4 regions of the Sporosarcina beigongshangi genome follow, and region 4 is predicted to be linked to each of the others. Evidence: riboswitches for the same ligand, from Rfam matches in the RefSeq annotation. Region 4 holds a riboswitch; each other region holds the start of a gene.
What was found. Region 4 has a riboswitch for thiamine pyrophosphate ahead of R2B77_RS08120 (ABC transporter substrate-binding protein). Riboswitches for the same ligand answer to the same signal wherever they lie in the genome.

Region 1 (7,537 bases), on a different contig from region 4:
AGTATTGAAACGCCTAATTGATACGGATGAGGGTGCGAAGCATTTAGGTGAAGTTGCGCTCGTCCCACATGCTTCTCCTATCTCTCAATCTGAACTACTGTTCTACAATACACTGTTCGACGAAAATGCATCCAACCACTTTGCGCTCGGAAGTGCCTACGCATTTTGTATTGAGGGCGGTAAAAAAATGTCCCGTGAAGAGCTGATTCAACACGGACTAAACCAAAGTATTACACATGTTGACTTCATGGTCGGCTCAGAAGAAATGGATATTGATGGCGTGTTCGATGATGGATCTACAGAACCAGTATTCCGTTCAGGTAATTGGGCATTCTAAAAAACTTCACAATTAATTCATGATCTATTTTGATTTACTACTTAAAATACAGGCTCTTATACTGTATAATGACAGTTGAGGCTAACTATCATTGCAGAGAGGGGTCTTATACATGGGCTTAATGTTCACAACAGTTATCGGTTTCATGGTCTGTCTTGGTATTTCCGCATTATTTATAATGAGAAGTCTCCAAACAGCTTTCATCGCTACCGATTCAGAAATAATTGATCCAAAACCTGAAACAAAATTTTAAGAGTTGCCAAATAGGCAGCTCTTTTCTTTTTACATCTTATTCTGTAATATAAAACTAAACTAAAACCATTGGAGGTTGCTATGACTATTCTTTCTACGATTCTTGAGTTTAATGAAACATTCGTCATTGAAAAAAAATATGAAGAATATGCGACAACTAAATTCCCAGACAAGCATATTGTTATTTTAACTTGTATGGATACTCGCTTAACCGAATTATTACCTAAAGCGATGAACTTAAAAAATGGTGATGCCAAAATTATTAAAAGTGCCGGTGCGATTGTTAATCATCCCTTTGGTGGAATTATGAGGAGTTTGCTCTTAGCAATCTACGATTTGCAAGCAGACGAGGTATTCATTGTTGGGCATCATGATTGTGGGATGAGCTCCATAGAAACAAGTAGTATTATTGATAAGATGGTTGACCGCGGAATTGATCGTAGTCTTTTTAAAACACTACAATATTCGGGCGTAGACATGAAAGATTGGCTTCACGGCTTTAGTGATGTGACAGAAAGCGTCAGAATGAGTGTCGATATCGTTCGAAATCACCCCTTGATGGATAAAACAGTGCCTATCCATGGGCTTGTTGCTCATCCTGATACAGGTAAACTTGATATAATTGTCGATGGCTACGCTTTCGCCGTACAGAATTAGTCGACTTATTTCCCGGGAAATATACAAAAGTAGAAATAGCATACCTAGACATGACAAGAGCTGATATCTTTTACAGATACCAGCCCTTGATTTTCATTGCCCATTTCCGCAAAATATTCTTACCCCTTCAAAAATCATCTTCAATTATTGCATACATATAATGATCTTCCCAAACACCATTTATGTATAGCAATTTCTGCATGAGACCCTCTTGCAAATAGCCCGCTTTTTCCAATACCTTCATAGATCCGATATTACGCGGTGAAACAAATGCCTCCACTCGATGCAAGGCCAGCTTCTCAAATGCAAAATTAGTAACGAGACTAACCGCTTCTGTACCAAGCCCTCGTCCTGTCTCTCTCTCATCCATCGAATAGCCTACGAAGCCACTTGAAAAAGGCAGTCTTTTAATACTATAAAGGGAGATATGTCCAACAAGTCTACTCGTATCCGAATCAAATATACCGAAGTTATATTCTCTTCTATCTCGCATTTGATAAATCGACTCTCTGATTTTCTCTTTTTGAGTAGCGACCGTAAAATAACTCGCTTCATGACGAGGTTCAAAAACAGACCAATAGTCTTTATTTGCACTTAGTAATTCAGTGAAGAGCTTTGCGTCATCCTCTGTTAATATTCGTAAATAGCACGTTTTACCTTCAAGCAAAATCACTACCCATTCACCCTTCTGCTGTTCTAAATTTTCGTAAAAAAGCTTCTTATAGTATAACATGAAACGAAGGAAGGCGAAATTATTCAATTACACTACTGGGAATTCGGAGAGCTCCCACTGATTGAAGTTAATTTGTGACGGAAACTTCACACTTTCCTTCGCAGGTTCTACCTTTCCTATGTATACTATTCAATAGGAGGATTTGAATATGTATAGAATTATGATTATGACCCTTTCGCTCATTGCCATCATCCTTGTCAATGTAGCAGCAAATAGTATACCTTTTAACGGCAGTACAACAGTGGTCATCGCAAGCAGATTACCAGTGCTTTTCATGCCTGCCGGATATGTCTTCGCATTGTCGGCTATTATTTATACGCTACTAGCATTTTGGCTCTACGGCTTTAAACGCAATAATGCTACTTCCAGCCAATCACTACAGAGCGGGCGAGCTATCCTATTTACAATTAGCTGTCTGCTTAATATTGTCTGGCTTCTGCTTTGGCATTATGGTTTCTTTAATTGGACCATTGTTTTCATGACTTTGTTACTCGTTACATTGCTAGCCCTATATTTCACTTACCCTAAAAAAAACAACCAATTGTTTGGTAGAATTCCGATTGCCATTAACCTTGGTTGGATTTTCATTGCGACCATTGCTAATATCAGTTATGTCCTAACGCTACATGAATGGTCAGGGTGGGGACTCAGTGATCCGTTATGGACAGTCATTTATTTGACCTTCGCTACGGCCATTGCTCTCCATTTTCTATACCACCATGCGGATATAGCCCTAAGTAGTGTATTTATATGGGCATTTATAGGTATTGCAGTGAAAAACGGTGTAGATGAATTATTCGTCTCGGCAGCAGCACTTTTTTTAACTGCGGCAATTGCTGTCGTGATTTTTTTCAAAAGAAAACAACTTACTTCCGTTAAATAGAAAAAACGCCGCTCCTCCTTTGGGAAGAACGGCGTTTTTTCATGTACGCTTTAGCAAACGCGGTGCTTTCATAAATAATAATGAGGCTACAAATGCTGATAAAATGATGGAAGGAATCATATAACTTGCATTATATATGAGCGAATAAAGCCAAACTGGCTGTCCTTCAGGTGCGAATGACGCAAAGAACACGATTCCTCCGATGAAATGAGCAAGGTATCGAAGAAGTCCGCCAATCACCGTACCTACAACGATTGCCTTGATCATCGTTCCATTATTACCTTTCGCTTTGCCACTTAACAGCCAACCGAGGGTAACTGCCGCTACACCAACGAGTGCATAGGCTACAAAATAATCGAGTGCTGCCTGAATCGGGTTAAGAACATAGGCACCCGTTGCAATTTGCAAAACACCAGTAACAAATCCTGTCAATACACCACCAAGAATCCCCCAACGAAATGCCATGACGATAATCGGTAACATCGACAGTGTAACCGATCCACCTTGCGGCATTATTTTAAAACCAATCTGATCCAGTACAAATGATATAGCCCCCAAAATAGCTACTTCGAGTAAAAATTGCAGACGCTTACGATCCAAATGACTTCCTCCTCCTACTAGTTTGTGTAGGATTCCGGGCATAAAAAAAGACATCCCGGATAGAATGGGACATCACAAAATGATGGTTGCCATCCACATCCCTACGCAAGAATAATCTTACAGGTTCGAAGGGTCAGGACAAATTGTCCAATCTCAGCCCAGAAAGGCACCCCTTGTGGTTCAAGTTATTCAATTACATCATTCATTGTATAAGATGGAGGTTCTTTAAGCAAGATAATTAACAAGTATCACAAATAACATATATAGTTAACATATAACGGAGGGATACTCTTGCAAAACAATAAACTATTAGCTTCCTTATGCTATTTCAGCGTTTTTTTTGCTCCTTTACTGTTGCCCGTCATCATTTATTTCATGTCAGATAACCGAGAAATTAAGTTTCATGCAAAACGTTCACTTGTCTCCCATCTCGTCCCGACCATATTACTCATTGCAGGATTTGTTATTTTTTCTTTCTCTATGTTTTCTTTAACAAGTCAAATAAGCGGGATTTCTGGCAACAACTTCAACTTCAGTTTTTGGCAATTAACCCCGTTTATTTTCATGCTGATTTATGGACTTCTATTTGTCATCATCGTCATATGGAATATTATCCAAGGCATTAAGGTGTTAAAATAAGGTTTATCGTACTTGAAACGCGGGAATGGGATACAAAATACTTTTCTTAGGAGAGAATACATTTGAATATCGGAAAATTAATTAAGACAGCCATTAAAATAGCACCCATTGCCTATCCAATTGTACGAAAAATAATGGCAAACAAGAAAACTTCTAATCCAACCACTTCAAAAAAATAATTCACATGCCTGCAATCTCTTTCAAGTTTGCAGGCTTTTTTCTGCGTTATAATATGATATAGTATGTTATAGAAAACCGAACGGCAGAAAGGATTTGTGCAAAATGATTGCAAAAACTGAACAAGATATTGAAGCACTAAAAAAAATCGGCAAGATTGTTGCTGAAATTCGCGAAGCGTTAAAAGAGGCAACTGTCCCGGGTAAAACAACAAAAGAAATTGACGAGCTCGCTGGACGTCTCTTCGAAGAAAAAGGAGCAATTTCCGCACCCATTGACCAATATGATTTTCCTGGCTATACATGCATCAGTGTCAACAATGAAGTGGCGCATGGCATTCCAGGTGCACGCATTATTCAGGACGGAGATCTTGTCAATATCGACGTTTCGGGCTCTTATGGCGGCTTTTTCGCTGATACAGGTATTTCTTTTGTTGTTGGAACACCTGATGATAAAAAACAACAGCTTTGTGATGTTGCCGCAAGTGCCTTTGAGCTTGCGATGACGTATGTGAAGGCGGGTTCCAGTTTGAACCGAATCGGTAAAGCGGTCGAACGTGAGGCAAAAAATCACGGGCTAGCCGTTATTAAAAACTTAACGGGTCACGGCATTGGTAAATCATTACATGAAGAACCACAGCATATTTTGAATTACTATGACCCTTCCGACAAAACGCTTTTGAAAGATGGAATGGTACTGGCAGTTGAGCCCTTCATCTCACAAAAAGCTGAGCATATTATTGAATCAGGAGATGGCTGGACATTCGTTACACCTGATCATTCACTCGTTGCACAAATCGAGCATACGATTATCGTTACTAAAGGTGAACCAATTATTTTGACTAAAATTTAATCCGCAGAAAGGGCTACCCTTTGAATCCGTGTCGATTCAAAAAGTAGCCCTTTTTATTATTTCTTCTTATTATTTCCAACTGTTTTCGAGTTACCTTCTGTCAGTTGACCTTTATACCAAACCTTTTGGACCGTTTTAATGCCTTTTGTTAGCTTACGGTAATCGCGCTCCTCTGCATAGGACAACAGCGTTAGCACTTCTCCGTCTTCTCCTGCACGTCCTGTTCGCCCTGACCGATGTAAGTATTGTTCAATCGTATGGGGCACGTCTACATGGATAACATGCGTCAAACCTTCGATATCCAACCCGCGTGCCGCAAGATCCGTTGCGATTAGCACACGCAACTCCCCTTTTCGGAAGTTTTCCAACGTTTGCTGTCGCTCAAATTTCTTCATTTCTGAATGCAGTACCGCAATCGGGGCCTCATTATACTTGAGCTTCATTTCTTTCATCCGAAGCTGGTCTACATTATTAATAAAAGCTAGGGCTCGAATTCCTTTTAAATGTGAAATCCCCCGTAAAACATCCGTCTTGTCTCGCACATCCGTCTTAGCAAATGAGTGGACCACTTTACCTGATTTCGGCATTTCCTCAGCACTGACTTGAATGTGAATGGGGTCATTCATAAACTTACTAGCAACCACTTCGATTTCTTCTGTAATCGTTGCAGAAACGGCAATTACTTGCCTGTCTGGATTCGCTGCGTCAATCATATTTTTTACAATTACACGGTGATCACGAGATAGAAGTTGATCTCCTTCATCCAACACAATATGACGTATATCATGCATTTTCAATTTCTTCACTTTCACAAGCTCTGCTAACCGACCAGGCGTTCCAACAACGATTGTTGGTTTTTTCTTCAAATGCTCAATTTGGCGTTGCATATTGGCACCACCAATGAGCTGAGTCACAGTAATCGGTGTTCCTTCAACCCATTCTCTAATGACGTTGACAATTTGCATCGACAACTCTTGTGATGGCGTCATAATCAATGCCTGAGTCTGTTTTTTATGACCATCGACTAATTGCAAAATGGGCAAGACGAAAGCCAATGTCTTCCCAGAGCCTGTCGGTGATTCCGCGACGATATCTTTACCTGCCAGTATTTCTGGAATCAGTTTTGTTTGAATCGGCATTTCGTGTTCGAACTTCCATTTTTTCTTGAATGTAGCATCTATATTTTCCAAGAAGGACATGCTTATCCCCACCTTCACTCTAGTCTTCTTAGTGTATCATAATCATCAAGCGTTTTACCTTCAGACCTTTATTACTTTTTAACGGTATGGCCACATCTTTCAATCGCAGTCTCTGCAAGGATTAGCAATGAATCAATGCATTCCTCCCCTAGCCCTAACTCCTGTCGAACAACCGATAATTCCGTGCAACCAAGAATGATTTTATCGCAACCTGCTTCTGCCATCGCACCTTTAATAATCGCCCACTTCTCATGATCAGCTGGTTTCCCAGCCTTCACATCATCATAAATGAGGGACATGACCACTGACTGTATGTGCGCATCGGGTACGATAGGCGTCATCCCGTAACGCTCGCATGCTGACTGATAGACACCCGTTGTAATCGTCCCAGTTGTCCCAAGAATACCAATGCGCTTCGCCCCGCCTTGTGCAGCCCTAGCGGCAGTCTCCCCTATCATATCGATCAGCGGAAGAACCGTACCTTCCTCAATCTGTCCAAAAAATGAGTGCGCTGTATTGCATGGGATGGCGAGGATGTCAGCACCTGCAACGGCTAGTCGCTTCGCGTCTGCTAAAATAACCGGCACTGGATCTTCTTCACTTTCGCCTAAAATGAAAGCGGTGCGATCAGGAATATTAGGGTTATTTGTAATAATCATGTCGACATGGTCCTGGTCTCTTTTCGCCTCAGTTAGCCTAACAATCATTTCTCCCACTAACATCGTAGCAAGCGGACCCACACCACCGATAATTCCTAACGTTTTCTTTTCCATATGCTTGTCAATACCTTCACTCGTAGATTTCATTGTCCAGTCACCCCTGACTCGGTTTCTTACGCAAACGTTTGACCATTGGAATGACTTTTTCTAAAACGTTATACATGAATGGTTTATATACTTTATCGAGCTCCCCGATATACTCGGTTGCACCGTCTTTATCACAAAAGCTTTTCTTGAAAATATACAACCCATCTGACACTTCGAAAAAACCGCCGAAATCGTATTGAGTTGCACCTACTTCAATACCCCATTTTATCATTTCATAATTCATAATGTGGTTAGGGTTCATATTTCGTTTAACATTTGTGCTACCCGCATACAAATAATACATTTTCCCATGATAATTTATCGTCAGCGCACCCGCTAAAATATCGTCCTCATGATAGGCGATATAAATTCGCGCCTCTTCATACTTATCACGGATTTTTT
Region 2 (7,537 bases), on a different contig from region 4:
CTTAGTTCGGATGAACATAAGAATGAAGAGGATCCACATGCTTGGCTCGATGTTCGGAATGGTATCCAATATGTTGAAAATATTCGTGAGGCATTGAAGAAGAACGATCCTGCTCACGCGGATGATTATGATGAAAATGCAGACAAATATATTGCTGAACTGAAGGAACTTCATGAAGAAATTCTTGGAATGATGCATGCGATTCCTGAAGACAAACGCATACTTGTAACGAGTGAAGGGGCATTCAAATATTTCTCGGCTGCCTACGACTTCCAAGCAGCTTATATTTGGGAAATCAATTCACATAGTGAAGGGACTCCAGAGCAGCTGAAAAGCATCATTCGTATAGTGAAGGAGGGTGGTGTTCCATCGCTTTTCTTGGAATCTAGTGTTGATCCGCGAAGTATGGAGATGGTATCGAGAGAAACAGGAGTACCAATCCACGGTAAAATATTTACGGATTCATTAGGGAAAGCTGGTAGTGATGGAGACACATACATCAAGATGATAAAATGGAATGCTGATATGATTGCCGATGGATTAGGAAAATAAAAAACAAAAGAGTCATGCATCATCTTCTGATAGACGCATGACTCTTTTGTTAGTGTCTTGCATACTTATAGCGAGTTCTGTTCTTATTTCATATTGACATAGATACCTTCTAGGTTTGCTTCTTTTTCCAATAAACCCGTTGCCTTCATCCATTCGGCAGTTACTTTCCATATCTCTTCGTCTTGTTCGCCAAATGCACTAGGCGACTTCATTTTTGGAAGCAGTACGGACAGGGATTTTCTTTCTACCTCTTCGACGAGTGGGAAGTTGGCTTCATCTTGATGTTTTAGCAAGATAGATAACGCTTCTTCCGGATCATTTTCCATATCGATGAAAGCTTTGCCAACTGCGCGCCAAAATGCTTCAATGTTCTGTTGTTCTTTCTTCCATGTGTCGTCACTTGTCACGATGACAAGCTCGTAAAATGATGGCACGCCGAAGTCTGTCGGGTCGATATAGCCTGTAGGGAATCCTTCATATTCGAGCAAGGGTACTTCATGATTTATATACGCACCGATGACGGCGTCCGCTTTCTTTGCAATCAATGAAGAATTCAGTTCGAAACCAACGTCGACCATATTCACTTTGCTATAGTCAGCACCGTCAACATTCATCATCGTTTGTAGCATTGCTTCATTTAAGGGAATACCTGTATAGCCGACGTTTTTACCTTCCAAGTCCTTTGGTGATTCGATACCGCTTTCTTTTAAGAATGCGACATGATTCAGTGGAGAACGAACAAGGACCCCGATCGATTTGACACCAATGTCTTGTTCGGACCGCGCAATAATGACATCAGGCTGATAGGTAATCCCAAGCGTCACTTTTCCTGCAGCAGCAAGATTGATAGGATCAGTTGGGTTTGCAGGGAACTGAATATCAAGCTCAATTCCTTCGTCTTCAAAATAGCCTTTTTCCTCAGCAACATAGAGGAAACTATGCACAGCATTTGGGTACCAATCGAGCATAATGCTCACTTTTTTCGTTTCATTTTGATTGCATGCGCAAAGTAGTAGAATTAATGCGATGCTCGTTAATGATAATGTAATCTTCTTCAACTTTTTGACCTCCATTTTAACAGACGATTTTCCATATATGTCACGCTACTAAATAAAACAATTCCGACGACAGTTAGTACTACAATGGGTGCAAACACGGCGGCACCATCAAATTGCGTCATCATTCGACGGCTAAAGTATCCGAGCCCCGCTTGTGCACCAAGCCATTCTCCGATAGCTGCACCAATTACGCTGAGTGTTACAGCGACTTTCAAGCCTGAAAAGAAGTGCGGCAGTGCGGTTGGTACGGAATATTTCAAGAAAATATCTTTTTTCGTAGCACCCATCGTTAAAAAAAGTTCGTGCATGTCTTTTGTTCCGGAAGATAGTCCGTCAAATGTATTGACGGTAATCGGGAAAAAAGTGATTAGCACGGTGACGGCAACTTTACTCCAAATGGTATAACCGAACCATAAGACAAAAATAGGTGCCAACGCAATAATGGGAATCATTTGGGATGCTATCAAAATTGGATAGAGTGCCTTACGAACATTCGAATTGGCAGACATCCAGACAGCAATAGCAACGCCTAAACTAATCGACATAATGAGTCCAATGACAATCGTTAGCAAGGTGATAGGCAAATGTTTCAGTAAAAGAACGTCCTTCAGCTCCCAAAATCGAACAGCAATTTGACTAGGTGAAGGTAGGATGAACGGTTTATTGAATAGCCGTGCACCAAGCTCCCAAACACCGGCGAACAAGACAATAATGAGAAGGGAAGAGGTGTTTCTCATGCGCGGACCTCGCTTCGTAGCTGACAAAGCAACTGCTCTTTCAACGCAATCATTTCCGGGTGATGACTATCACTTCTCATTCGCCGTCTTACAAGCGGGATGTCGATTTCTTCGATTGAAGTGACCGGTTTATTTTTTAATAAAAAAATACGATCAGATAGAAATAAGGCTTCTTCGACATCATGGGTAATGAATAACACGGTAGCTTGTCTTTTTTTCCATTGGCCAATTAACCATTCCTGCATGGATAGCCGTGTAATCGCATCGAGTGCTGAAAACGGCTCATCCAACAATAGAAGGGGGCTACCGGAAAGGACGGCACGTAGAAAAGCAACGCGCTGTTTCATGCCACCTGAAAGTTCAGCAGGAAAGCTGTTCTCTGTTCCAGCAAGACCGAATTCTTCTAATAAAGGCAGTACTTGTTCACGTGCCGTGTGCTTAGTCATCCCTGTTATTTCAAGAGGCAGACAGGCGTTATCTGCAATCGTCCGCCATGGTAGAAGCAAATCTTGCTGTGGCATATAGCCTACCTTGCCGAGTCGATTTCCGTTTGTCTCTCCAGCAAGTGAAATGGAGCCAGTGGACGGTTCTTCTAATCCGGTAACGAGGCGGAAAATTGTGCTTTTTCCGGAACCACTAACTCCAACAATCGAAATAAATTCCCCAGGATGAATCGTAAGGCTCAGCCCATCGAGAATCATGCTACCGGATGGATAGCCGAATGAAACCTTGTTAAACGCCAGCATGTAAGGTTTCCGACCCTGGCCACATCTGTTTGTCATTGGCCATATCCCAAAACATGTATTCAAAGCGCGTCGTATTAAGGAAGATTTCTTCCAGCTTCAGTAATTCATGTTCTGGTTTTCCAGCCACCGCTTTATCCATCAAATCGATACACCAACTAGCCAATTCTCCGAATTCCTCTGATGCATACATACGCACCCAATCCCCGTATAAAGGATGATCAGCAGCGCCTGGAATGGCGTTTAGTTCCTTACCAATTTCCCAGTAACTCCATGCACAAGGCAACAATGCCGCAATCACTTCAGCAGTTGTCCCATTTTGACAAACATGCAGCATGTAGTGCGTATAAGCAAGAACAATTGGCGAGGGCTTAGCTGTTTCAAGTTCTTGTTCAGAGATCCCAAAGCGTTCTGCATAGCCCCGATGTAATGCCATTTCGGTGTTGAGTGTACCATCGAGGAGTGCTGCAAACTTACCCATCGTTTCCAAGTCATCCGCTTTCACAGCCCCAATAGCAAATACTTTTGCATAATCAATTAAATACAAGTAATCTTGCACCATGTAAAATCTGAATTTATCCGGATCGAGTGTCCCATCGCCTATTCCTTGGACAAATGGGTGACTATGATTCTGTCTCCAAATTGGTAATGTCTTTTCAAGCAAGCGGTCAGTGAATTTCATAACTAAAACACTCCCTAAAATTTTAATCTAAACACTCAAATTCGCCTTGGCGTATTTGAGCCCAAATTTTTATCGAGCTTTCTCGATAAATTCCTCTGAAAATCTGTGGCATCCGCCGGAGGCTTTCACTTTATTCGGAAGAATAAAGTGAAAAACCCACTCCTTGAAGAAGTGGGTTGTAGACAGTCAAAGCTATCCGGAAAACAGACCGGCAGAATTATGTCAGCACCTCTTCCTTACGCTGGTATTAACCAGTTCAAGTTATAAGGGTTAAGGCACATGCCTCTCTCAGCTCTGTTCGAGCACCCCTAGCGGTGAATCTTATGCAATTGGATTTGCCCTATTATAAGCATACCTAGACTATAAGGTCAACTACTAGTTTGGAAATAGGAGGAAAGGGGGAAGGAATTCATTTTTACGTCTCAGTCCTGTAAAGTAGTAGAAAAGAGCATTGAAAGGGGACATGAAATTGAAATTTTTTCATACAGCAGACTGGCATTTGGGCAAGCTTGTTCAAGGAGTCTATATGACGGGCGGTCAGCGCTATGTGCTTGATCAATTTATTGAGGCAATAAAGGAAGAGCAACCGGACGCTATCGTGATTGCGGGTGATTTGTATGATCGCGCGGTACCCCCAACAGAAGCGGTTGCACTATTGGATGAAGTACTGGAAAAAATTATTATGGAACTGAAGATACCTGTTTTGGCCATTGGTGGAAACCATGATAGTCCAGGCCGCCTCAATTTTGGAAGTGGATTGATGCGGGCCAACGGATATCATATTGCTGGTCAAATGACGAAGCACATTGAGCCAGTCATTTTATCAGATGAACACGGCGAAGTTCATTTCCATCTAGTGCCGTTTGCAGACCCGTCTGTTGTGAAGCATCTTCACGGTGATGAAGAGATTTCGAATCATAACGATGCGATGAAAAAAGTAATAGAAGGAATTCAAGAAAACTTGCAAAAAGATACACGTCATGTTTTTGTAGGACATGCATTTGTCACTTCACACGGAGAAAGTGAAGCGAATACGAGCGATTCGGAACGGCCATTAGCCATTGGTGGTGCAGAATATGTTTCAGCGCAGTTATTCGAGCTGTTTCATTATACAGCACTAGGTCACTTGCATCAGGCGCATTTTGTGCTGAATGAAACGATTCGTTATGCGGGCTCACCTATGAAATATTCAATTTCTGAGGAACATCACAACAAAGGTTTTTTCATTGTTGAACTTGATGCACAAGGTCAAGTGACGGTTGAAAAACGGGAGCTAATACCTCAGCATGATATGAGGACAGTCGAAGGCACGATGGGGGATATTTTATTGCATCCAATCAGTGATGATTTTGTCTTTGTTAAATTGTTAGATGACACGCCGGTTTTATTCCCAATGGAAAAAATACGGTCGGTTTATCCAAATGCTATGCATATAGAAAGAAAAATTCATATCCCAAGAAGAAAGACAGAGGATGAATCCCGAATTGAACATGAGAAACAGGATGACGTTGCTCTATTTAAAGCATTTTACGAGGAAATGAAGGGCGAAGCCGCAGATACAGAGACGGAGACCTTGTTTGCGCAAGTGCTTCACGAAGTTATGCATAAGGAGGGGCTTGAGAAATGAGACCTATCCAATTAACGATGACGGCATTTGGACCGTATAAAGGGACGGAAATCGTCGATTTTAGGGAGTTAGAAGATAATCGATTGTTCGTAATTTCAGGTGCAACGGGTGCTGGGAAAACGACGATTTTTGATGGGATTTGCTTTGCTTTATATGGACAAGCGAGTGGTGAAGACAGGACGGATAGTGGAGCGATGCGTAGTGACTTTGCGGACGATGCTGTACCGACAACAGTTGAGTTGTTGTTTGATATTCAGAACCGAACGTATCGCATACTGCGTCAAATTCCGTATGTCAAACAAGGTAATAAAACGAAAACGGCTGCCCGTTATGAGTTTTATGAAGTGACAGCTGACGGAGAAGTCCCGATTGTCGATCGGCAAATTGTGTCTGAAATCGATAAGAAAGCTGAAGAACTAATTGGTTTTACACAGGCTCAATTTAGCCAGATTGTCATGTTGCCACAAGGGGAGTTTCGAAAATTTTTAACATCAGATACAGAAAATAAAGAAACAATTATGCGGAAAATATTTAGAACAGAACCCTATCGTGAAGTTGTAGACAAGTTGAAGGGTAAGAAAGATGAGGCACAAGCTAAACTAATCAGCGAAAAGCAACAAAAAGATGGACTGATTAAGCAAATCCCATCATTATTACCACAGCGCGATTCTGCTATTTTTAATGTATTGGCCAATGATAACTTTAATGATCATCAAGTGATGAGCGCATTGAGGACGGAGCAATTATTTTATGATGAAAAAATAGTAGTCGATAAACATCATTATGACACGGCTGTCCAACAACATGCAGAGATGCTTGAAAAGTACCATGCAGCCAAAGGAGTAAATGAGCGATTCGAGGAGTTGGCCAAAAGACAAGCGCTCTACACAGATCTATCGAATAAGGTCCCATTTTTGGAAAAAGAAGCGAAGCGACTTGGGGATGCGGAGCGGGCAGTGGCGGTTGAACAATTAGAAAGGCAATTTGTAGAGCTTCAGAAGGAGGTTGGCACTAAAACAGGGCAACTTGAAAAAGCTGTTCACAGTGTTCAACTGATTGCAAAAGAAGTAGAAGAGATTGAAACCCGCTATATAATAGAAGAAGGAAAAAAAACTGAGCGGGAAAAATTGGCGGAGAGCTTGATTCGGTTACAGGATGCATTGCCGAAAGTTGCAGAGCTGGCATCTAAAAAAGAGGCGCTTGTTCTTCTAAAAAAAGAATGGCAGACACGCCAGGCAAGCTTGCAGACAACAAATGAAAAATCAGCCACTGAAATAGAAAAAGTAAATGCCTTCAAAAATCAGATAGAGCAATTAGAAAAGAAGCTAATTGTATTTGATGATCAAGTTGAATTACTAGCAGTTACAATCGAAAAATGCCGGATTGTCGATGAATTTATTGGATTGGCAGCACAAACGTCTACATTTGCCAACGAGCGAAATAAACAGGAAGCCTTTTATCAGGACAGTAAAAAAGAATACGAAACACTAGCGCAAGATTGGCTTATGAACGAAGCGGCAACATTAGCAGCGACGCTTCATGACGGAGAAGCTTGCCCTGTATGTGGAAGTGGAGATCATCCACAGAAAGCGCATCGTGGTGAGGTTGAGGTTACGAAGGAAGAACTTGAAAAGGCAAACGACAATTTGGCGCGCATCGAGAGTAAGTACCGGACAGCGGTAGCGAATTATGATAGTTCTTTCAAGCAAGTAATCGTGAAAAAGAGTGAGCTTGTCAAAATTGATGTTGATGTGGAGCAGGTTGAAGCTGAAAACAGCAAATTGCATACACTTAAAAAGCAGTTGGAAGAGGAAGTTATGTTACTTCGTACGACGCGACAGGAACTAAGCCAATTGAAGGACAAGCTAGCACAGCAGAGCAAAATAGCAGAGGAATTGATGCAAAATAAGGCAATTATCGAACGTGCAGTGTTTGAATGCCAAGCTACCTATGAAAAAGAACATGCCCTTTTTGAGCAGATATTGAATGCGATTCCAGAAGAAATTCGAGAACTAGACATACTTGAGCAACGTATTGCCGCCTTAACGCAACAAAAAAGAACATTAGATAATGCATGGGAAACGATTCAGAAACGTCGTGAAGAAGGAAGAGAACGTCTAACAACTAGTAAATCTGCT
Region 3 (7,537 bases), on a different contig from region 4:
TTTACCGTCAATTTCTCCACTGACAACAGTTTCTGGTTCTGGACCTTTTGCCGAGCTCCGTTTGTCGTAGGCAATTTCCTCGTTATCCGTATTAAAAAACTTAGGAAGTGCCTCAGCTGTAATTTTCTCGAATTCACTTCCACTATCAAAAACGAGCTCCATTGTTTCAGCATTAAAGATCGAGAAACTGCGTCCGCCGTACGAATGAAGGGCCTCGTAAGAACCATCTGCAGTCATACCTTGCTCGAGTGTAATTTTTGTTTTCTTCATTTCATCAAATAATCCATCTGCCACTAACTGATCGAGTTCTTCTTGGGTGAACCCTTTATAATGATTGGCATTCAATTTAATCTTATCAGCGATATCACCGATTTCCGCCTCTTCAGAATACGGATCGTAATCTCGGGCGTCTCCTTCATTAGGTGTTAAAATATACGTTTTTCCACCGGAGGTAAACGTATCAATGGCATCTGGCATGTAAAAACCTAGAAGTGGAAGGCGTTCAATTGTTGTTTCATCATTGCGCTTCCCATCGAGCTCGTTCCCAGGAATGGAGTGGTCCTTCACCCCAAGCCCTTTCACATGAAGGATTTTTTCTGCTACAAGGTCAACTGTAGCGATGGCATTATTTTCTTGCATCGATACATACGCTAGTTTACTGTCTTCTGAAACCGCTACATATTCAGGCTCCAATTGTTGAAGAACTGTGCCTTTAGAATTCACTCGAACTTTTCCATCGATTTCTACATCTTTAAATGAAAGCGTATTTGCTGTGAAATCACTTGGTTCTTTCGTGACGTCAATGATCGAAATCGTACCTTCCGGATCAACCGCGTAATCATCACTCGGCTCTCCTTCATTTGCAACGATGGCCTTTGTTCCGTCCGGTGTAAATGTCACCATGTCAGGCAACGAACCGACTTGCACGTTCGATATGTATGCCCCGTCTTTCGATAGAAAAACAATATAACCAGGGTCTGTTTTCGGATTGCTCACAACAGAAACAGCAACTAAATCTTTTGTCGGGTGTGATGCCACGCTCGTAATATCTGTTACATTTTCAATTCCAAACTCCGCTAAAAATATGCGTTTTAATGCTCTTACTTTTGTAAATTCACCAGACGTTAATGATTCAAAAGAAAGAATATCAATTCCAGATACGACACCATTTGTTACAAAGGCACGTTTTAGTGTCTCATCATAAGCCATAATTTCAGTACCGCCAATGCCTACAGTGCTGTCATATTGACCAATTTGCGTCACCTTCAAATCATCCCCTTTATATTGAAATAAAGACGATTGTTCCGCAAATACATTATGTGGCTGACTTGCACCAAAAAGAATACTCGCTGCCGCAATGCCTGTAATTATTTTCTTTCTCATTGTCATCTGTTTGCCCTCCAAATATGTTATCTTCCTATCACCAATTCTAGCTGTCTATTATTAAGCTAGTATTAATTTATTGTGTTTTTTCATGCGTAGGTGCCAGAAGCGTTTAGTAACTTTTTATTCGGAGTGGCAAAACGACAAACAATCGTTTTATACCTTGCTAATTGTCCGAATTATGTTATAGTTGTGATGAAAATCGAATATTTATCGCCACTAGGGGAGTCTTGTAAAAGGCTGAGACGCATATAGATATGCGGACCCTTGGAACCTGATCTGGATCATACCAGCGTAGGGAAGTGGGACCGCGCTGTTTATTTATGAACCAAACCATCGTGGGCCGCTTCCTGAGCTAATTCAGGAGGCGGCTTTTTCATTTTCAATATAAGAAATATAGGGAGTGGACAGGATGACATTTTGTGAAGAAGTGCGGTCAGAATGTGATGCGTTATGGCAAGGGAGTTTTGACCATCCATTTGTCAAAGGAGTTGCGGACGGCACGTTGCCGTTAGATGTGTTCAAGTTTTATGTGCAACAGGATTCTTATTATTTATCACATTTTGCAAAAATCCAGGCGCTTGGTGCAGTAAAAGCACAGGATTTATTGACAACACAACGTTTTGCAGCTCATGCGGAGCAGACGTGTAGTGCAGAAATGTCCTTGCATGAGTCTTTTTTCGGCATGTTAGGAATAACCGAGGAAGAACGCTCGACGTTCCAACCTGCACCGACAGCTTATCAATACGTTTCGCATATGTACCGTGCAGCTCATGAAGGTGATTTGGCGGATACACTTGCTGCATTGTTACCGTGTTACTGGTTGTATTATGAAATTGGCGAAAGACTCAAAGACGCGAAACCAAATCACCCTGTTTACGATAAATGGATTCAAACATACGGTTCAGAATGGTTCGCGGAGCTTGTACAAGAACAAATTTCTCGGATGAATGAACTTGCGGAAGCCGTTTCACCTGAAAGACGTACTCAGCTTAAAGAACATTTCCGCAAGAGTAGCTATTATGAATGGCAGTTCTGGGAAATGGCCTGGACACAACAACAGTGGGCCATTCACTCATACGAAGTGGCGGCAAGCCAATGATACAAAAACTACGGGACAATCAACCACTCATACACTGCATCACAAATATTGTCGTTGCTAACTTCCAAGCGAACGGTCTTCTAGCACTCGGCGCTTCTCCTGTCATGGCGGACGCCGTAGAGGAAGCTGCCGAAATCGCTAGCATCTCGTCTTGTACCGTGCTGAATATCGGTACATTAAAACGAGAAACCGTAAAAGCGATGCTGCTTGCTGGAAAAAGTGCCAATCAGCATGGAAAACCTATCGTCCTCGATCCTGTCGGTGCGGGAGCGACCGCTTTTCGTAAAGAATCCGTTTTAGGGATTTTAGATGAAGTCGATGTCACGCTCATCCGCTGTAATGCGGGTGAGCTGGCGGCGATTGCGGGTGCAAACTGGGAGGCGAAAGGCGTCGATGCAGGTGAAGGTGAGGCAGATTTGACGGCACTTGCAGAAGAAGTTGCGCATAGGCATCATTGTATCGTTGCCGTTACTGGCGTGGTCGATATTGTCACCGACGGCAACAAAACGCTTCACATTACAGGCGGGCATCCATTGATGGCCAAAATTACAGGTAGCGGCTGCCTACTAAGTGCCGTTGCAGGGGCATTTTTGGCTGTCGCCAATGGAAATCAGTTAGGTGCAGTGGTAACTGCATGTACTTTTTATAAACAAGCTGGACAACAGGCGGCTGAAAAATCCGAGGGACCTGGCGATTTTCAAGTTCAGTTTTTGAATGCTCTTGGAGGTGAAGCCGGATGACAGCTATCGCTTTAACAGTTGCAGGCTCCGATAGTGGGGGCGGCGCAGGCATTCAAGCCGATTTGAAAACCTTTCAAGAGTTAGGCGTCTTTGGTACATCTGCCTTGACAGCTGTAACGGCACAAAACACACTCGGCGTACACAGTGTTTATCCGATTGATGCGGCTGGTGTGACCGCACAAATACGGGCAGTACTAGACGACTTCAATGTTGGAGCAGTGAAAACAGGCATGCTGTTTTCTGCAGACATCATCCGTGCTGTGGCAGAAACACTACAATCATACGACTCCCCCACGCTCATTATCGACCCTGTCATGATAGCGAAAGGTGGCGCTTCACTTTTATTAGAGGAGGCGGTCGATGCATTGAAAACATTTTTAATCCCAATGGCGTCTGTCATCACACCGAACATTCCAGAAGCGGAAGTGCTTGCCGGGATGACAATCGAATCGGATGAAGATATCGAGGAAGCCGCGAACCGCATTTTGCAGCTAGGAGCAGGAGCGGTTGTCATGAAAGGCGGACATCGACAAGGGGCTCACTATGCGGAGGATTTATTGTTATCTGCAGATGGTGAACGCCTTGCCCTTCGTTCCGAATGGATCTACACCCAAAATACACATGGCACTGGCTGTACCTTTTCTGCTGCGATTACCGCACGGGTTGCGCAAGGCATGCCCATTTCCAAGGCGGTTATCGATGCCAAACGGTTTATCCAAGCAGCCATTTCAGACGGGCTAACTCTTGGCTCGGCAGGACATGGACCCACCAATCACTGGGCATATCAACAACAGAATGCAGCGGCGAAAAAGGAGGCAGTGTTCATTGATTAAACAACAACTACAATTGTATTTCATCATGGGCAGTGTCAATACCGGGGTGTCTGACCCGCTGAAAGTATTGGAGGAAGCACTGCGGGGTGGCGTAACTTGTTTTCAATTACGGGAAAAAGGCAACAACGCTTTAGTTGGTAATGAAAAACGGGCATTTGCTGAAGCCTGTCAAACACTTTGTCAGCACTACAATGTGCCATTCATCGTCAATGATGATGTGGAGTTGGCAATTGCCATCAATGCAGATGGCGTGCACGTCGGACAGGATGACGAAACAGCCGCAATAGTACGGGAGCGGATTGGTAAAGATAAAATACTAGGCGTTTCCGTGCACAATGAGTCTGAAATGTTAGCGGCAATCAAGGTGGGTGCTGATTATGTTGGAATGGGACCAGTCTATATAACTTCATCCAAAGCAGACGCAAAACCCGTCAGCGGGACAGCTCTTATCCAACAAATGAGTAGCCTTTATCCCGCTATGCCGATTGTCGGGATTGGCGGCATTACAGTCGCTAACTTTGAACCAGTCTTAGAAGCAGGTGCTTCGGGCGTCTCCATTATTTCAGCCATCGCCTCAGCTATTGATCCCTATATCACAGTTCGCCGTTTCAAGATTGCGATAAGCAAGGAGGTTTTTTCATCATAACAACTAGAAAAATGGTCATTATGACGATGTTCGTTGCCATTGCGGTTGCCGGCTCCACATTCGTATCATTCCCAGCAGGCATCGCACGCGCCTATCCTGTTCAACATGCGGTCAATGTCGTTGCCGCTATTATGCTTGGACCTATCCCCGCCGTCATGATCGCCTTTGTGACCGGGCTCGTTCGCCTCCTCACTGGCACGGGCTCATTGCTCGCATTTCCAGGTGGTATGATTGGGGCTTTCCTAGCTGGCATTTTGTATAAGCAGTTCGGCAAAACTTGGCTCGCAGCCATCGGTGAAGTCATCGGGACCGGCGGCATTGCGTCACTTATTGCCGTTCCCTACGCCAAAATACTAATGGGTACAACAATGACTGCGTTCTTTTTTGTACCGCCATTTCTTGTATCAAGTATCAGTGGTGCAGCACTTGGTTTAGTGCTTGTCGTACGGTTACAACATACGCGGGTTGGCGGTAGGATTGGGGATACTTTGTAGATCTATTTCAATAAAAACAAGCAGCCGCCTCATTATAACTGGGCGGCTGCTTGCTCAACGTAAATATTTACTTGTGAAATCTATCGTTTCCCAAAATTATTTCCCAGGTAGTTCTCTCAACCGCCTACTCAATTCATTAAAAACCTTATCCAACTCCACATACTTCTTATCCCCCGGCCTCATCAAACTCAACTGTCCAAGCACCGCCTGTAATTCTGTTTCCAGACGCAATCGCTCCTGCGCCGTTTCTTCCGGTCGCACCATAGTCCCACGTGCTTGCCACTCCGCCAACGTCATTGGTACTTTTCGTATCGTTCCCTTGTTAAATACCAATAACCCGCCTGCCATCCGTTCCGTAAAATAACGGTCATGTGAGGCAAACAACAGCGTTCCCGGAAACGACTCCAACGTCTTTTCAAGTTCTTCCCTCGATGGTAAATCCAGATGATTCGTCGGCTCATCCAACACCAATACATCTACTCCTTCAAGGATAAACTGCATCAGCTTCACCTTCACGCGCTCCCCCATACTTAACGCCGACAATGGTAATTGCCAATGCTCTTTCGTAAACCCAAGATTCATCAAATTGGTGCGAATCAATCCCCGTTCCTGAAACGTATCGACATAAAAATACTCCGCCATCGTCATGTCCTCAGGCAAATCCAGCACCGTCTGACTCAAATAACCAATCGTCATTCCAGCCGTTGTCCATAAGTCTCCATCATACGCCTCTTCACCAAGTATCATCCGAAATAGTGTTGATTTCCCGGCACCATTCGAACCAATAAGACCAATACGCTCACCAGCCTGAACTGTAAACGACACATCTGCAAACAATTCCTGCCCCCCAAATACCTTTCGAACCCCCTTCAACTCCAGCACCCGTTTTCCTTTCTTCTTGCGCCCCTTGACGTCAAAAGACACGCCAATTTCGTCTTCTGGCTTATCGATACGATTTTTCTCCAATTCTCCTTCCAGCCGCTTTCGTTTCGAGCGAATCTGCACGTCACGCTTTTTCGCCTTCATCCGAAAGTATTCCTTTCCTCCCATCACTCCTCCGCCCTTTTTCGTCGATTCCGCATGCGCCTTCGCTGACCAATTTCCTAACGCCTCAATCTGTTCCTCCACTAGTGCAATTTTCCGTTGCTGCTGCTCGTAATGCTTCTGTTGCGCTTCTCGATCCGCCTCTTTCTTCTTGCGGTAATCCGAATAATTCCCCGTATACACCGTCAATTTGCCGTGCTCAATCTCAAAAACAATATCCGCCGTTCGGTCAATGAAATGCCGATCATGCGAAACAATCATATACGTCCGCTTACCTTCATTAATAATCCGAATCAATTCCTCCACACTGTCACTGTCCAAGTGATTCGTCGGCTCATCCAACAAAACAAGCTGACTCTCATCAGCAAGTGCCACCGCAAGCCTCATCTTCATCCGCTCACCACCACTTGCAGACACATACTCCGCCCGCTCCGGCAACTTCCACTTGCTACGATACAAATGCATCTCTGACTGTTCCCAGTTCACTTGCCCCTCGTCTTCCTGCTCCTGCCTGGAATACGTAATAGACGGTGCCTTATTACTCCAACCAATCGAGCCCGAAGTCGGTAATATCTCCCCTGCCAACAGCGATAACAATGTCGTTTTACCCGCACCATTCGCACCAACAATGGCAATACAAGCTCCCTCCGGAATATCCGCAGACAACCGATCCAAAATCACCGTCTCACCGTATACAACTGACAATTGATGCAATGTTCCTAAAAGCATAGCCATTCCTCCAAGTACGGAGAGATTAAAAAATCCCTCCGAAAAAGTAATCGGAAGGATTAGTCGCTATGTGCCCAAATCAAATACGCCTTGGCGGATTTGCGTCCAGATTTTGAATTGAGCAAAGCTCAAGTAACTCCCTTCAAAATCTGTGACATCCGCCGGAGGCTTTAACTTGATTCAGCAGTGAACTTCTGCTGAATCAAGTTAAAAGTTCTCTAAAAAAACCCGTTGCATGCGCAATGAGAAATGAAATGACTTAAAAGTAGACAGACTAATCCTATTTTCCGTATGAAGATAAAAAATTCAATTTCTCGGAATCAAAGATTAGTTATCCATCGTCCACCCGTCATTCCCTTCTCAATCAATTACAGAAAGTATATCATAGTATTACGGGTATTAAAAATTAATGCCAAATCCTCTTCACTTCGGCTCCATCATCCGTAATTCGCACCCGATATACATCCGGATTCGACAGTGCTTGCCACCCCTCAAAACTAAACTGCTCATCATAACGCTTTAACAACAACGCCATCAAATTCCCATGCGTCACAAGCACAGTTCGG
Region 4 (7,537 bases):
ACCAATTATCATTACGAATAGCAGTGAAAAGGCTATACAATGCACTCATACGAAAGATGGCATTGCTGGGAAAACCTTAGTAATGACTGTTTCTAATAAATAACACACTTCCACTGAAAGCTTAGCTTCATTCAGCAGAAGTTTGATGATTCATTAAGTTGGGTACCTAGTTTGAAGGTCCGCCTTTCTTACTAAAGGACTAGACTTCTGTAGTTGAAGCTTCGTTTTCAGTATTAAATGATTTGCCAAACGTAGGTAAATCTACTAAATGAGGAGGTGTCCTTCAGTTGAAGGTAAAAAAAATTCTCAATAATAACGCTGTTGTCGTCCTTGACGGTGAGCGTGAAAAAATTGCGATTGGTGCTGGTATCGCTTTCAATAAAAAGCGTAATGATATCGTCAGCCCTGACAAAATCGAAAAAATATTTGTTATGAGAGAAAATGATAAGCTCCAGCAACTGCTGAGTCGAATTCCGGAAGAGCATTTTACCATCTCTGAGGAAATCATTACATACGCAGAAGATCATATGGGTACCAAGTTAAACGAACATATTCATATCGTCTTAACGGATCACCTATCCTTTGCAATTGAAAGGGTAAGGGACGGTATTCATTTAAATAATAAGCTATTACATGAAATCAAAATCCTTTACAGAAGAGAATTTGAAATTGGTCTTTGGGCAATCCAACATATAAAAGAGAAATGCCAGGTAGAAATGCCTGAAGACGAAGCGGCTTTTATTGCGCTACACATCCATACGATGAAGCCACAAGGAGGTGATTTACACGATACCGTCCGGCAGACAACGATTATCCGAGACATGGTTCAGTCAATCAAGAAGCATTTAACGATTACGATTGAAGAGGATGACATTTCCTACCATCGTCTTATCACGCATCTCCGCTTTACCTTAGCAAGAATGAATAATTATGGCGTGCACACAATGGATGAGGAAATGCTTGTGATGATTAAAAAGAAGTTTCCCCTTTCCTATAATTGTGCAGTCGAAGTCGCGAAGGAATTAGTCGCTGAACATGAAGTTGATTTACCTGAACAAGAATTAGGCTATATCGCACTGCATATTGAACGGTTGCGAAAACCGTAGCAACATGATTTGTCATCATATTTTATTTTCCGATTTTAAAAAACAAGAAACAGGGGTGGATTTATCATGATGAAATATTTTCAAAGGCTGGGAAGCTCTTTAATGCTACCGGTGGCTGTATTACCTGCAGCTGCTATTTTGATGGGTATTGGGTACTGGATTGACCCTACTGGTTGGGGTTCTGGCAACGTAGCAGCCGCTTTCTTAATTAAGGCTGGTAGCTCGATTATTGACAATATGTCTATCCTATTTGCCGTCGGTGTCGCGCTTGGGATGTCCAAGGATAAGGATGGCTCTGCCGCATTAAGTGGTTTAGTCGGTTTCCTAGTTGTCACAACACTGCTAGCAACTGACACTGTAGCTATGCTGCTTGGTATTGATCCTACCGAAGTAAATGCTGCCTTCGGAAAAATTGCTAACCAATTTATCGGTATTCTTTCTGGTCTTATCGCTGCTGCTATGTACAATCGCTTTAGTCATGTTCAATTGCCAACCGCATTGGCGTTCTTTAGTGGTAAACGATTAGTTCCGATTATGACAGCTGCTTCTATGCTAGTTGCTTCTGCAGCACTATTCTTTATCTGGCCAGTTGTTTATACTGGATTGGTTAACTTCGGTGAAGCAATTAGTGGACTTGGCGCTGTTGGTGCGGGTCTATATGGTTTCTTCAACCGTCTATTGATCCCAACTGGTTTACACCATGCTTTGAACTCTGTTTTCTGGTTTGACGTTGCAGGTATTAATGATATCCCTAACTTCTGGGCTAGTAATGGTACAAAAGGTATTACTGGTATGTACCAAGCAGGTTACTTCCCTATTATGATGTTTGGTCTACCGGCCGCTGCTCTTGCCATGTATCATACCGCTAAAACAAAACGTAAAAAACAAACTGCATCATTAATGCTAGCAGCAGGTTTTGCTGCATTCTTCACAGGTGTTACTGAACCAATCGAATTTGCATTTATGTTCTTAGCACCTGCACTTTATGTAGTGCATGCTGCTTTAACAGGTCTATCTCTATTCATCGCTGCTTCGTTCCAATGGACAGCCGGATTCGGTTTCAGCGCTGGTTTGGTCGACTTTGTCTTGAGTTTAAAAATACCTATTGCCAACCAACCTTTCATGTTAATCGTTCAAGGTTTAGTGTTTGCAGTTATCTACTATGTGATTTTCCGTTTCTTAATCGTCAAATTCAACCTGAAAACTCCTGGTCGTGAAGATGATGAGAATATTCAAGATGGAGACGGCGCAGCTGTTGCAGCAGGAGGCAATAAATTCTCAGGCATGGCTGCTACAATTTATGATGGTCTAGGCGGAGACGCTAACGTTACTTCTGTCGATCATTGTGCAACACGCTTACGTATCGAAGTAAAAGATATGAATAAAGTTGATCAAAGCAAAATTAAAACTACTGGTGTACCTGGCATCAACGTTGTCGGATCACAAAGTATTCAAGTTATTGTTGGCACAAGCGTACAGTTTGTAGCTGATGAAATTAAAAAGATGCGTAAATAAGGTATATGAAAAGACCGAGCTCCGTGCTCGGTCTTTTTTCTATTCCCAAGTATATTGTCTAGCATAAATGACTATACTACTAATCACAGAGGGGCGGCACTTCTCTGTCCCGCGTAGGGGGCACTTTCGACGGAAGGTGGAAAACAATACGACGCATAATCCGACTGGGGATTTTCCCGGCAGTGCCGCGACTTACATAGAGAGATGCTACGACTTATCCCCTACTCTATAAGTTTGGACTTGCTTCATTCACACGGATGTGGCAGAGTAGTAGATGTACTAATCATAAAAAATTCATACAGTTACAATTATGTGGGGGGACCAGTCGAACTGGTTGAGATATACTTTGGAAGTATAGACCCTTAGAACCTGATCTGGTTGACACCAGCGGAGGGAACATACTCATTAGCCATGTCTATTGTTTATGCGTTCTTCGGTTGCCCGGAGAACGCATTTTTGTGTTCAAAAGAGATGTATTTTGTGTTCCTTGGGCAACCGTTCACTCGTAATTGCTATGAATCCAAGAGGAGGAATAGGTTTGAGAAAAGTTTTGTTGTTCGTCATGCTTTGTTTGTTGCTGGCGGCGTGTGGTACCGATAAGAGTAATGAATCGAAGAAAGATGGCGAATTAGAGAAAATCCAATTTGTCCTAGATTGGACGCCCAATACAAACCACACGGGCTTGTACGTTGCACAGGAAAAAGGCTTTTTTGAAGAACAAGGGCTTGACGTGGAAATTATGCTTCCAGGTGAAGCGGGTGCTGACCAACTTGTCGCAGCAGGAAAAGCACAATTTGGCATCAGCGCACAAGAAACGATTACAGAAGCGCGTGCACAAGAGATCCCAGTCGTGTCAATCGCGGCGATTCTCCAGCATAATACGTCGGGATTTGCCTCTTTGAAGAAAGCCGGCATTGAATCACCGAAGGATTACGAAGGTAAAACATATGGTGGCTGGGGTGCTCCAGTTGAACAAGCCGTCATCTCTTCATTAATGGACAAAGAACAGGCTGATATCAATCAGGTTGAAATTATCAACATGGGGAATTCAGACTTTTTCACAGCCGTCGAACGTGATATTGACTTCGCATGGATTTACTATGCATGGACAGGCATTGAAGCCGAACTACGGGGCATTGACTTGAACATGCAGTATTTAAAAGATTTCTCTGACAAGCTGGACTATTATACGCCTGTCATTACAACGAGTGAAAAAATGATTAGTGACAACCCAGATACGGTTCGAGCTTTTGTCAAGGCAGTTAAGCAAGGCTATGAATTTGCCATTGACAATCCAGATGAAGCGGCATCGATGTTATCGAAAGCGGTTCCTGATCTCGATGAAGAACTGGTCAAAGCGAGTCAACAATGGATTTCATCAAAATACCAAGACGATGCACCGCGCTGGGGTGAACAAAAACTTGAAATTTGGCAAGGCTATGCAGAATGGATGACTGACAACAATTTACTCGACGGTGAATTTATCGCAGACGACGCATTTACCAATGAATTTTTACCTAAATGAGGAGGAATTATTATGACAAACGCACTCGTTAGTATTCAAATCATACCGAAAACGCCAAATGGCGAAGATGTGATTCCCTACGTCGATGCTGCTATTGCAGTCATTGAAGAGGCAGGTGTCCCTTATCAAGTATCACCGCTGGAAACGACAATGGAAGGTAACTTGACGGAGTTGCTAGCTATTGTCCAAAAAATGAATGAGCGCATGATTGAAAAAGGCTCACTAAGCATCATTTCACAAGTAAAAATATTTTATAAGCCAGACGGCGCTTCCATGGACAAATTGACGGAGAAATACCGTTGAACCACTTATTAAAAAAAGGATGGCGACCTTTATTGGTCATCATCCTTTTACTTACCTTATGGGAAATAGCAGGTCGCCTATTTGATATTCCAGCATGGCTGCTCCCCGTCCCTACGCAAGTATGGCAAGAGGCGATGCACGGATGGACGCATTATTCCGGACACATCTTATCGACCATCCGTCTCACTCTTACCGGTTATACAATTGGCATACTCGTAGGGCTAGCAGTCGCTATATTGCTATTCCGTCTACCCGTATTACAGGAAGCCTTTTATCCGCTTCTGATTTTATCGCAAAACATTCCAATCATTGTTTTAGCACCTTTACTCGTCATCTGGTTTGGTTTCGGTATGTTGCCAAAAGTGATTATCATTGTACTCGTGTGCTTTTTCCCAATTACCATCGCCACATTGGATGGCTTACGGCAAACGGACCGGGATCTATTGCATTATATGAAAATGACAGGGGCATCGAATCGACAAATCTTTTGGAAATTACAATGGCCCTATGCCCTTCCCTCGCTATTTTCTGGTCTGAAAATCGCCGCTACCTATAGTGTCATGGGGGCTGTTATTTCAGAATGGCTCGGTGCGAATAAAGGAATCGGTGTTTATATGACACTGGCCTCTTCTTCATTTAAAACGGATCGCGTATTTGTTGCCATTTTGCTCATTATGATTCTAAGTTTGACTTTTTTCGCTATCATTGCATGGATTGAAAAATGGCTATTCCGCTGGCAGCGACAAGGAGGAAATTCATCGAATGGGTAAGTTACAGTTACAGCAGATTTCAAAATCTTATGGTGATCATCATGTGCTACAAGATGTGTCCTTTCATGTCGATGAAGGCGAATTTGTCACGATTGTTGGCCCGTCTGGCAGCGGGAAAAGCACATTATTTCAACTCATTGGTGGCTTGTATCCACCAGATCACGGTGAGATTATGCTAGATGGCAACACGCTCAACAACTCACGTGGCCACATTAGCTATATGCCACAAAATGCTTCGTTGTTTCCGTGGCGAACGATTTTAGAAAATGTATTACTGAGTTCAGAAATTGCGGGACAAAAAGACACTGCAACTGCATTGGAACTCATTGAAAAAGCCGGACTAAGCGGCTATGAACAAGCCTATCCACACCAATTATCCGGTGGTATGAAGCAGCGCGTCGCCTTTATTCGCAGTCTTAACAGCCCGCAGTCCATCATCTGTTTAGATGAACCATTCTCTGCACTCGATGAATTCACGCGATTTGAAATGCAGGAATGGCTGCTGGCTATTTGGGAGCAATACCGTAAATCGATTGTATTTATTACACATAATATCGAAGAAGCTCTGTATTTATCAGACCGAATTTTAATTCTTTCCGATAAACCAGCGTCCATCCAAAAGGAAATTAGTGTTCCTTTTCCAAGACCACGGACGGAAAGTATGTTGTTGAGTGAGCCATTTATGCAATTAAAAAGGGAGATCCATAATGAGCTACGAGGAAAATAATCAACTGCCAATCATTGATTCACATATCCATCTTGATCAATATGATATAGCCGGACAGAGAGCAATTATCGACGATTTGGAACATCCATCCTCTACACTAAACGGCTTAATCAATGTGTCGATGGATCTCGCTTCCAGCATCAACAATCTCAAGCTTGCGGAAGCTCATTGTGGCATCCATCCCGCCTTTGGCTATCATCCCGAGCAGGGACCACCTTCAGATGCTGACCTACAAGAGCTATTTTCTTTTATGGACATACATAAAGAACGGATGGTTGCCATTGGGGAGGTCGGACTCCCCTATTATTTGAAGGAGAAGAATCCTGACCTACAGCTTGAGCCCTATGAGGAAGCACTCGAAGCATTTATCCGTCAAGCAAACATATGGAATAAACCGATCGTGCTCCATGCTGTGTACGAAGATGCTGACATAGTATGTGATCTATTGGAACGGCATTCTGTGACGCAGGCCCATTTCCATTGGTTCAAGGGTGCACCGTCGACAATCGAGCGGATGATGCGCAATGGTTACTATGTATCCGTGACGCCCGATTGTGTTTATGAACCCGAAATCCAACGGCTCATTGAACAATATCCGATTGAACGCTTACTTGTCGAAACAGATGGTCCATGGCCATTCACTGGACCTTTTGAACATACGATGACGCATCCCACTATGATGCACCATTCTATTGCTAAGATTGCCTCCTTGAAAAAAATGGAGCATCATGATGTCTACCGCCAAGTATATGACAATACGAAAAGATTGTATTTACGTTAAAAGGAGTTGCGCTTAACAATTGCGCAACTCCTTTTCTCTTATTTCGAATGACTTACTTTCAAATTCGGGAGGTTCGGAGGTGGGCTGAATGACGGGATGGAATAGTTTCACAATACCTGCAGTCTTTTGAGCGAACTCCCCTGAATCTGTGAAGCATTCATGAAAAAGTTAAGTTGAGAATAGACGCAGTTTATCCGGATTCCTAACAAAATAGATGTTGCAAATTGAAGTGCCTTCTACATGTATCAATACGACAGCTTCGACAACTTCTCCTGAACGTACAATCAGCCCAGTTTGATCATTAATATCTTTAATTTCAAGATTTACGCCTTCCTCGTAATGCTTTGACTTATGAATGAGACCAAATAGGAAACGGGAAACAAAATCTCGTGATTTGATTGGATGAACGGCAGCGAACGCCTTCCCACCTCCGTCTGAAATCAAGATGACATCCTTCGCAAGCATAGATACGACCTGCTCCATATTATCCTGTTCGAGGGCAGTCACAAATTGACGGACCCATGTTTCGTTAACAGACTCAGAACGAACGGACTCTTCGAAGTTGATGCCCATCTTCCCTCTAGCGCGGCTGAACAGCTTGCGGCTATTTGCCTCCGTTTTACTAATGATTTCGGCAATAGCAGCATATTCGAAGCCAAGTGCTTCCCTTAGAACGAACACTGCTCGCTCCGCTGGGGATAACCTCTCAAGTAGCACCAGCATAGCATATGACAACAACTCGTCACGCACAACATGGTCAAACATTTCATCATTCGAAGTAGGAATGGGCTCCGGAAGCCACTCCCCAAA

Region 1: it holds a riboswitch for thiamine pyrophosphate, as region 4 does, so the genes downstream of both, thiT (energy-coupled thiamine transporter ThiT) here and R2B77_RS08120 (ABC transporter substrate-binding protein) in region 4, are expected to answer to the same signal.
Region 2: it holds a riboswitch for thiamine pyrophosphate, as region 4 does, so the genes downstream of both, tenA (thiaminase II) here and R2B77_RS08120 (ABC transporter substrate-binding protein) in region 4, are expected to answer to the same signal.
Region 3: it holds a riboswitch for thiamine pyrophosphate, as region 4 does, so the genes downstream of both, tenA (thiaminase II) here and R2B77_RS08120 (ABC transporter substrate-binding protein) in region 4, are expected to answer to the same signal.

The regions. Positions count from the first base shown of each region.
Region 1 covers NZ_JAWLIR010000028.1:93,521-101,057, reverse strand. The annotation lists gene R2B77_RS13105 (aminopeptidase) at 1-337, shown strand, start outside; gene R2B77_RS13100 (beta-class carbonic anhydrase) at 671-1,246, shown strand; gene R2B77_RS13095 (GNAT family N-acetyltransferase) at 1,374-1,919, opposite strand; gene R2B77_RS13090 (hypothetical protein) at 2,128-2,862, shown strand; gene thiT (energy-coupled thiamine transporter ThiT) at 2,902-3,462, opposite strand; TPP riboswitch at 3,544-3,646, opposite strand; gene R2B77_RS13080 (DUF4870 domain-containing protein) at 3,754-4,101, shown strand; gene map (type I methionyl aminopeptidase) at 4,384-5,130, shown strand; gene R2B77_RS13065 (DEAD/DEAH box helicase) at 5,187-6,329, opposite strand; gene R2B77_RS13060 (cysteate racemase) at 6,401-7,135, opposite strand; gene R2B77_RS13055 (lipid II:glycine glycyltransferase FemX) at 7,143-7,537, opposite strand, start outside.
Region 2 covers NZ_JAWLIR010000008.1:8,462-15,998, reverse strand. The annotation lists gene R2B77_RS05860 (metal ABC transporter substrate-binding protein) at 1-552, shown strand, start outside; gene R2B77_RS05855 (ABC transporter substrate-binding protein) at 636-1,610, opposite strand; gene R2B77_RS05850 (ABC transporter permease) at 1,607-2,347, opposite strand; gene R2B77_RS05845 (ABC transporter ATP-binding protein) at 2,344-3,093, opposite strand; gene tenA (thiaminase II) at 3,080-3,772, opposite strand; TPP riboswitch at 3,989-4,092, opposite strand; gene R2B77_RS05835 (exonuclease SbcCD subunit D) at 4,242-5,399, shown strand; gene R2B77_RS05830 (AAA family ATPase) at 5,396-7,537, shown strand, end outside.
Region 3 covers NZ_JAWLIR010000031.1:96,036-103,572, forward strand. The annotation lists gene R2B77_RS13885 (choice-of-anchor I family protein) at 1-1,389, opposite strand, end outside; TPP riboswitch at 1,595-1,701, shown strand; gene tenA (thiaminase II) at 1,796-2,485, shown strand; gene thiM (hydroxyethylthiazole kinase) at 2,482-3,225, shown strand; gene thiD (bifunctional hydroxymethylpyrimidine kinase/phosphomethylpyrimidine kinase) at 3,222-4,058, shown strand; gene thiE (thiamine phosphate synthase) at 4,021-4,704, shown strand; gene thiW (energy coupling factor transporter S component ThiW) at 4,701-5,198, shown strand; gene abc-f (ribosomal protection-like ABC-F family protein) at 5,295-6,971, opposite strand; gene R2B77_RS13920 (histidine phosphatase family protein) at 7,378-7,537, opposite strand, start outside.
Region 4 covers NZ_JAWLIR010000011.1:27,751-35,287, forward strand. The annotation lists gene R2B77_RS08105 (PTS sugar transporter subunit IIA) at 1-103, shown strand, start outside; gene R2B77_RS08110 (PRD domain-containing protein) at 288-1,106, shown strand; gene nagE (N-acetylglucosamine-specific PTS transporter subunit IIBC) at 1,173-2,621, shown strand; TPP riboswitch at 2,926-3,034, shown strand; gene R2B77_RS08120 (ABC transporter substrate-binding protein) at 3,136-4,146, shown strand; gene R2B77_RS08125 (thiamine-binding protein) at 4,159-4,449, shown strand; gene R2B77_RS08130 (ABC transporter permease) at 4,446-5,219, shown strand; gene R2B77_RS08135 (ABC transporter ATP-binding protein) at 5,212-5,946, shown strand; gene R2B77_RS08140 (TatD family hydrolase) at 5,927-6,727, shown strand; gene sigJ (RNA polymerase sigma factor SigJ) at 6,896-7,537, opposite strand, start outside.